Regions from separate parts of the Streptomyces sp. NPDC030021 genome, predicted to be linked through region 2. Evidence: riboswitches for the same ligand, from Rfam matches in the RefSeq annotation. Region 2 holds a riboswitch; the other holds the start of a gene.
The links. Region 2 has a riboswitch for glycine ahead of gcvT (glycine cleavage system aminomethyltransferase GcvT). Riboswitches for the same ligand answer to the same signal wherever they lie in the genome.
Positions count from the first base shown of each region.

Region 1: another riboswitch for glycine. It lies ahead of gcvP (aminomethyl-transferring glycine dehydrogenase); the one in region 2 lies ahead of gcvT (glycine cleavage system aminomethyltransferase GcvT).

Region 1 is NZ_JBVIAH010000015.1:213,294-217,603, reverse strand. It holds gene ACZ4YL_RS27885 (DNA polymerase IV) at 4-1,476, shown strand; gene ACZ4YL_RS27880 (PRC-barrel domain-containing protein) at 1,649-2,014, opposite strand; glycine riboswitch at 2,127-2,225, shown strand; gene gcvP (aminomethyl-transferring glycine dehydrogenase) at 2,421-4,310, shown strand, end outside.
Region 2 is NZ_JBVIAH010000003.1:339,223-343,532, reverse strand. It holds gene ACZ4YL_RS07620 (enhanced serine sensitivity protein SseB) at 1-507, opposite strand, end outside; gene ACZ4YL_RS07615 (AAA family ATPase) at 775-1,431, opposite strand; glycine riboswitch at 1,638-1,741, shown strand; gene gcvT (glycine cleavage system aminomethyltransferase GcvT) at 1,917-3,032, shown strand; gene gcvH (glycine cleavage system protein GcvH) at 3,134-3,517, shown strand; gene glyA (serine hydroxymethyltransferase) at 3,535-4,310, shown strand, end outside.

The DNA of each region.
Region 1 (4,310 bases), on a different contig from region 2:
GCTGTGAGAGCCGCGCCGACCATCCTGCACCTGGACATGGACGCCTTCTACGCCTCCGTGGAGCAGGCGTCGAAGCCGAGTCTGCGGGGCAAGGCCGTCATCGTAGGCGGCCTCGGGCCGCGCGGGGTCGTCGCCACGGCCTCGTACGAGGCCAGGCGGTTCGGGGTGCACTCCGCGATGCCGATGGGGCAGGCGCGGCGGCTCTGCCCGAACGGCGCGTACCTGATCCCCCGCTTCAGCCTCTACCGGCAGGTCAGCGACGTGGTGATGGCCATGCTGCGGGAACTGTCGCCCCTGGTGGAGCCCCTGAGCCTGGACGAGGCCTTCGTGGACCTGGAGGCGGGCGGGGTGGCCTTCGACTCGCGCAGCGCGCGGGAGACGGGGGAGCGGCTGCGGGGCGACATCCGGGCCGCCACGGGGCTCAGCGGGTCGGTGGGGCTGGCCGGGTCGAAGATGCTGGCCAAGGTGGCCTCCGAGGAGGCCAAGCCGGCCGGACTGCTGCTGATCGAGCCGGGGACGGAGCGCGAGCTGCTCGCCCCGATGTCGGTACGGACGCTGCCCGGGGTGGGGCCGGCCACGGGCGAGCACCTGCGCCGGGCCGGGATCACCACGGTGGGGGAGCTGGCGGAGGCCGGGGAGGACGAGCTGGTCCGGATGGTCGGCCGCTCGGCCGGTGCCGGGCTGTACCGGATGGCGCTCGGGCTGGACGACCGGCCGGTGGTCGCGGAGCGGGACGCGAAGTCGGTGTCCGTCGAGGACACCTTCGACGTGGACCTGCACGACCGGGTACGGATCCGCGGCGAGGTGCAGCGGCTCGCCGACCGGTGCGTGCAGCGGCTGCGGGGCTCGGGGCACTCGGGGCGCACGATCGTGCTCAAGGTGAGGCGGTACGACTTCTCCACACTGACCCGGTCCGAGACCCTGCGGGGGCCCACGGACGACCCGGCGGTGGTGCGTGAGGCGGCGGCGCGGCTGCTGGAGGGGGTGGACACCACGGGTGGGGTGCGGCTGCTCGGAGTGGGGGTGAGCGGGCTGGCGGACTACACGCAGGAGGACCTGTTCGCGCAGTCGCTCGCCGCTGAGCCGGACGGGGCGGCCGGGACCGGCGGCTCGGACAGGACGGACGGGACTGACGGCGCGGACCGGACGGACGGGGCCGGAGGGGAAGCGGTGGCGGCCGGTGCCGCCGAGGCGGCGGCCGAGGGCGCTGAGGAGGCCGCTGGGCCGCCCGGGGAGCCGGAGGAGCCGGAGCCGGCCCCCGAACGGCGCTGGACGGCCGGAAGCGACGTACGGCATGCCGTGTACGGGCCCGGATGGGTGCAGGGCAGCGGGGTCGGGCGGGTGACCGTGCGGTTCGAGCAGCCCGGATCGGAGCCCGGCCGGGTGCGGACCTTCCGGGTGGACGACCCCGAGCTGGAGCCGTCCGATCCGCTGCCGCTGGTGGGCGCCGGCCCGGATCCGGAAGGGACGCCCTAAGGGCTGTCCCGTAATCCCCGGTGGATCAGCGCGCGGCGTCAGATGCGGTGCCTCGCAAGGCGGAGGGCCGCCCGCATACTGGGCGTATTCGGGTGCTCCGACAACGCGGCGAGGTGCCGTAGCTGGTGTCGTGCGCCCGCCGCGGATTACGGGACAGCCCTTGTCTGACGCCCTAGCTCTCGTCGCCCGCCAGGCGGCCGAAGTCGCGGTTGAAGTCCGACGGCAGGGTCGTGTCCAGTCCGTAGTGGTGGTACAGCTGCAGCTCCTGTTCGGGGGAGAGGTGGCGCCCGACTCCGAAGTCCGGGGCGTCCCTGATGAGGGCGCGTTCGAAGGGCACCCGCAGGGTGTCACCCACCAGCTCGCTCGGCTCCAGCGGGACGAAGGCGTCCCGGCTGAAGAGCCCCGTACGGACCGCGGCCCACTCCGGGACGCCCGTGGCATCGTCGAGGTAGACCTCGTCGATCGTGCCGATCTTGGTGCCATTGCGGTCGAACGCCTTGCGGCCGATCAGGCTGCGCGGATCGATGTCGGTCTGCACGGTCCCTCCAAAAGGTCGCAACTGGTCCGTAATGACTACAGAAGTGCATATTCGCAGCGGAGGCCACTCGGGGAGGGTCCAGATCCTCGCTGGTACCCTGGTGAACGGCTGTCGACCCTGTGCGGGAGAGTCCTCCGAGTGAGCAAGACGGAGGCGCCGAAGGAGCAAATCCTCCCCGGAATCTCTCAGGCATACGTACCGCACGGACGAGGCCACTCTGGAAAGCAGGGCGGGTACCGGGCGCACAGTGCCGGTCCCCCTCCTCACCGACGGTGAAAGCCGGAACTCTCGGGAGACCCCCGTGACTCCGGTGAAACTCTCAGGTGCAGATGACAGAGGGGGAGGCCGTCCGGGTGCCCGCGCCGTGGTGCCCCTCGCAGGTCATACGACCAGGAGGCCTCCGTACATGACCGCCAACCGCATTCCGCTCTCCCAGCTGGAGCGAGGCATCCCCTTCGAACAGCGCCACATCGGCCCGGATGCCGAGGCGCAGGCGAAGATGCTCGCCCAGGTGGGCTACGGCTCCCTGGACGAACTGACCGCTGCCGCGGTCCCGGATGTGATCAAGACCGCCGAGGCGCTCGACCTGCCCGAGGCGCGTACCGAGGCCGAGGTGCTGGCCGAGCTGCGCTCGCTCGCCGACCGCAACCAGGTCCTCTCGCCGATGATCGGTCTCGGCTATTACGGGACCTTCACGCCGCCGGTGATCCTCCGCAACGTCATGGAGAACCCGGCCTGGTACACGGCGTACACGCCCTACCAGCCGGAGATCTCCCAGGGCCGCCTCGAAGCGCTCCTGAACTTCCAGACGGTCGTCGCCGAGCTGACCGGGCTGCCGACCTCGGGCGCCTCGCTGCTCGACGAGGGCACCGCGGCCGCCGAGGCCATGACCCTGGCCCGCCGCGTGGGCAAGTCCAAGGGCAACGTCTTCCTGGTGGACGCCGACGCGCTGCCGCAGACCATCGCCGTCATCGAGACCCGTGCCGAGCCGATCGGCATCGAGGTCGTCGTCGCCGACCTGTCCGCCGGCATCCCGGCCGAGGTCGCCGAGCGCGGCATCTACGGTGTCCTGGTCCAGTACCCGGGTGCCTCCGGTGCCGTCCGGGACATCAAGCCGGTCATCGACCAGGCGCACGAGCTCGGCGCCATCGTCGCCGTCGCCGCGGACCTGCTCGCGCTGACCCTGCTCACCTCCCCGGGTGCGCTCGGCGCGGACATCGCCGTCGGCACCACCCAGCGCTTCGGCGTCCCGATGGGCTTCGGCGGACCGCACGCCGGCTACATGGCCGTCCAGGACAAGCACGCCCGCTCCCTGCCCGGCCGCCTCGTCGGCGTCTCCGTCGACGCGGACGGCAACAAGGCGTACCGCCTCGCGCTCCAGACCCGTGAGCAGCACATCCGCCGCGAGAAGGCCACCAGCAACATCTGTACCGCGCAGGTGCTGCTTGCCGTCATGGCCGGCATGTACGCCGTCTACCACGGCCCGGACGGCCTGCGGACGATCGCGAGCCGCACCCACCGCTACGCCACCCTGCTCGCCGCCGGTCTGACGGCCGGCGGGGTCGAGATCGTGCACGGCTCGTACTTCGACACGATCACCGCCCGCGTGCCGGGCCGTGCCGCCGAGGTCGTCGCCGCCGCCCGCGAGGGCGGGGTCAACCTGTTCCAGGTCGACGCCGACCTCGTCTCCGTCGCCTGCGACGAGACCACCCTGCGCGCCGACATCGAGGCCGTCTGGGCCGCCTTCGGCGTCACCGCCGGCATCGAGGCGCTGGACGCGACCACGGCCGACACGCTGCCCGAGGGCCTGCTGCGCTCGGACGCGTACCTGACGCACCCGGTCTTCCACCAGCACCGCTCCGAGACCGCGATGCTGCGCTACCTGCGCAAGCTCTCGGACAAGGACTACGCGCTGGACCGCGGCATGATCCCGCTGGGCTCCTGCACCATGAAGCTCAACGCGACCACCGAGATGGAGCCGGTGACCTGGCCCGAATTCGGTCAGCTGCACCCCTTCGCGCCGGTGGAGCAGGCCGAGGGCTACCTCACGCTCATCAACGAGCTGGAGGAACGTCTCTGCGAGGTGACCGGCTACGACAAGGTCTCCATCCAGCCGAACGCCGGCTCCCAGGGTGAGCTCGCCGGCCTGCTGGCCGTCCGCGCCTACCACCGGGCGAACGGCGACGAGCAGCGCACCATCTGCCTGATCCCGTCCTCCGCGCACGGCACCAACGCCGCCAGCGCCGTGATGGCCGGCATGAAGGTCGTCGTCGTCAAGACCGCCGACGACGGCGAG
Region 2 (4,310 bases):
GGCGGCGACCACTCCGGTGGCCCGGAACTCCTCGGTGGCGGCGGCGAGGAAATCCACCGGATCGTCCTGCCAGTCGGGCTCGAAGAGCCGGACCCGGCCGCCGGTGGCCGGGCCGTCGAGCGGGGTCCGGCCGCTGCGGCAGAGCTCCGCGACGGCGGGCGGGGGGAGCGGTACGCCGACGGCGCCCTCGGGATTGAGGGCGATGCCGAGCTGCGGGGGCAGGCCGCGGGCGAACTCGGCGGCGGGAGCCACCGCGAAGTCCATGCCGGGGCCGACGCAGGCGTGGAACTGGGCCTCGGAGCTGTAGACGGGGACGTACGCCGCCCCGCCGATGTCCATGGTGGGCAGGTCGAGGCCGGCCGCCGTCGGGGCGCCCCCGCCCGGCAGGGGCACCCATACCTGGCTGCGCCCGAGGACCTCCAGGATCCGCCCCCCGGCGTCCGGCTGCCCGAGCGCCGCCCCGAGCACCTGCTCCAGCTCATTCCCCGGCCAGCCGCTGCCCTGCATCCGCCCCTGCCTCTGTCTTGTTTCCCGCGCGTGTCGCCCCGCAGGGTACCGGCTCCGCGCGCGGCCGCGCCGCCGGGGTTCGGCCGGCGCCGAAAGGAGCCGGGGCTCCGCCCCGAACCCCTCGCTCCTCAAACGCCGGCGGGGCTTGATTCGGTCCGGCCTGCGCCCACCGCTGATGCCGGTTGCCGCGCAGTGGCAAATCCAGCCCCTCCGGCGTTTGAGGAGCGGGTCCGGGCAGAGTCCGGCAGCGGCGCCGCACCCGGCGGGTCAGGCGTTGAAGGCTATGCGGGTCACCGTCGCGGCGGAGGCCCGGTCGAGCAGGGTCGCCGAGGCGCAGCCCGCGGGCGGCCGGCCCGCTTCGGCCTCGCGGAGCAGCCGGGTCACCGCGCCGCGGTGGCGGGCGAAGGCGTAGGCGGAGACCCGGCGGCCGCGCGCGGCCTGACCGGAGAGGGCCTCCTCGGGGCTGCTGTCCAGCAGGAGCAGGTGCAGCGCCCGGCCCCGGCGGCGCGCGGCGGCCGCGAGCAGGCCGCGTACCCAGGCCTGCGTACCGCAGTCGTGGACGACGACGGAGGCCCCGGAGCGCAGGATCCGCCACAGCCCCCAGTAGTGCGCGGCGCGCACCAGCGGCCGGTACACCGCGTACGGCAGCGCCGCGGGCATGCGGCGCTCCCAGCGCTCACGGGTGTCCTGGGAGTCCACGGCCCCGCCCTCGGCGGCCGCCCGCTTGATCAGCGTGCTCTTGCCGCCGCCGGGCAGGCCGGACACCACGACGATGTCCCCGTCCGCGAAGCCGAGCCGGTGCGGGGCGCGCGCGGCCGGTCCGCGCAGGTCACGTACGAGGCCGAGGCCGGTGTCGGCCGCCCGCCCGCGCCCGCGCACGCCGCGCTGCGCGGGTACCGCCTCCACCGTTCCCGTCGTCGTCACCACTCCGAATCTCCGCACAGTGTTCGCCTCCCCCGAATCGGGTCACCAGGACCCTTGCCCACTGAGTGTAAAGAGACGGCAATCCGGCGGCCCCGGTTCCGGTCCGGCCCTTCGGAGGGCCGTACGAACTTTCGGACCCCGCCGCCCGATCTCGGGCATGGCGTGCAATGATGTGCGCCATCTGGACCAACTGCATACCGGCCGCTTGAATCCGCGCGGGAGAGTCCCGGCACGCCGCAAGGCCGTGCGCGGGCGCCGAAGGAGCAAGAACCTCCCTTGAATCTCTCAGGCCCCGTACCGCGTGGATGAGGCAGATCTGAAAAGCGAGCTGCTGCGCAGCTCCACCCAAGGTGCAAGTCGATGAGAAGAACCGGCGATCTGCTGATCGGCGGAACTCTCGGCGAACCTCTCAGGTTCCGATGACAGATGGGGAGGAACGTCCTCGTCATGTCATGTCGATGCCCTGGGACCCGGGAGCCACACCCATGAGCACTGCCCCCCGCCTGACCGCCCTCGATGCGCTGCACCGCTCGCTCGGTGCGACCATGACCGATTTCGCGGGCTGGGACATGCCGCTGCGGTACGCCAGCGAGCGCGACGAGCACAACGCCGTACGCACCAAGGCCGGTCTCTTCGACCTGTCCCACATGGGCGAGATCACGCTGACCGGCCCGGAGGCCGTCAAGGCCCTGGACTACGCGCTGGTCGGCAACATCTCCACCGTCGGTGTCGGCCGCGCCCGCTACACGCACATCTGTCAGGAGGACGGCGGGATCGTCGACGACCTGATCGTCTACCGCCTCGGCGAGACCGAGTACATGGTCGTCGCCAACGCCTCCAACGCCCAGGTCGTCCTGGACACCCTGACCGAACGCGCCGCCGGCTTCGACACCGAGGTCCGCGACGACCGCGACGCGTACGCGCTGCTCGCCGTGCAGGGCCCGGAGTCCCCCGGCATCCTGGCGTCCCTGACCGACGCCGACCTGGACGGCCTGAAGTACTACGCCGGCCTGCCGGGCACCGTCGCCGGCGTGCCCGCGCTGATCGCGCGCACCGGCTACACGGGCGAGGACGGCTTCGAGCTGTTCGTCGCCCCCGAGCACGCCGTGGAGCTGTGGCAGGCGCTGACCAAGGCCGGCGAGGGCGTCGGCCTGGTCCCGGCCGGCCTGTCCTGCCGCGACACCCTGCGCCTGGAAGCGGGCATGCCGCTGTACGGGCACGAGCTGACCACCTCCCTCACCCCGTTCGACGCGGGTCTGGGCCGGGTCGTGAAGTTCGAGAAGGAGGGCGACTTCGTCGGCCGCGCCGCGCTGGAGGCCGCCGCCGAGCGCGCCGCCACGAACCCGCCGCGCAAGCTGGTCGGTCTGATCGCCGAGGGCCGCCGCGTCCCGCGCGCCGGGTTCCCGGTCGTCGCCGACGGTCAGGTCATCGGCGAGGTCACCTCCGGCGCCCCGTCGCCGACGCTGGGCAAGCCGATCGCGATGGCGTACGTGGACGCGGCACACGCCGCGCCCGGCACGTCCGGCGTCGGCGTCGACATTCGCGGTACGCATGAGCCGTACGAGGTCGTGGCGCTGCCGTTCTACAAGCGGCAGAAGTAGCCCCACGCACCACGTCCGCCGTCCGGAAACCCGTACGGCGCCGTCTCAGTACCCAAGACCGCAGTTCGTATCCACTCCCCCGCATCCAGGAGAATCAGGTCATGAGCAACCCCCAGCAGCTGCGTTACAGCAAGGAGCACGAGTGGCTGTCGACCGCCGAGGACGGCGTCGCGACGGTCGGCATCACGGAGTTCGCGGCCAACGCGCTCGGTGACGTCGTCTACGCCGACCTCCCCTCGGTCGGCGACACGGTGACCGCGGGCGAGACCTGTGGCGAGCTGGAGTCGACCAAGTCGGTCAGCGACCTGTACTCCCCCGTCACCGGCGAGGTCGTCGAGTTCAACCAGGACGTCGTGGACGACCCGGCGCTCGTCAACACCGCTCCGTTCGAGGGTGGCTGGCTGTTCAAGGTGCGCACCGCGGAGGAGCCGGCCGACCTGCTCTCCGCCGAGGAGTACGCCGCGCTCACCCACTCCGACAACTGACACCCCAGGGGATCCTGATGTCTGTTCTCAACACCCCTCTGCACGAGCTCGACCCGGACGTCGCCGCCGCCGTCGACGCCGAGCTCGTTCGCCAGCAGTCCACCCTCGAAATGATCGCGTCGGAGAACTTCGCTCCGGTCGCCGTCATGGAGGCCCAGGGCTCGGTCCTGACCAACAAGTACGCCGAGGGCTACCCGGGCCGCCGTTACTACGGTGGCTGCGAGCACGTCGACGTCGTCGAGCAGATCGCGATCGACCGCATCAAGGCGCTGTTCGGCGCCGAGGCCGCGAACGTCCAGCCGCACTCCGGTGCGCAGGCCAACGCCGCCGCGATGTTCGCGCTGCTGAAGCCGGGCGACACGATCATGGGCCTCAGCCTGGCCCACGGTGGTCACCTGACCCACGGCATGAAGATCAACTTCTCCGGCAAGCTCTACAACGTGGTTCCGTACCACGTCGACGAGACCGGCGAGGTGGACATGGCCGAGGTCGAGCGCCTCGCCAAGGAGTCCAAGCCGCAGCTGATCGTCGCAGGCTGGTCCGCCTACCCGCGCCAGCTGGACTTCGCCGCCTTCCGCCGCATCGCGGACGAGGTCGGCGCGTACCTGATGGTCGACATGGCGCACTTCGCCGGCCTGGTCGCCGCCGGTCTGCACCCGAACCCGGTGCCGCACGCCCACGTCGTCACCACCACCACGCACAAGACCCTCGGCGGTCCGCGCGGCGGTGTCATCCTGTCGACGCAGGAGCTGGCCAAGAAGATCAACTCCGCGGTCTTCCCGGGTCAGCAGGG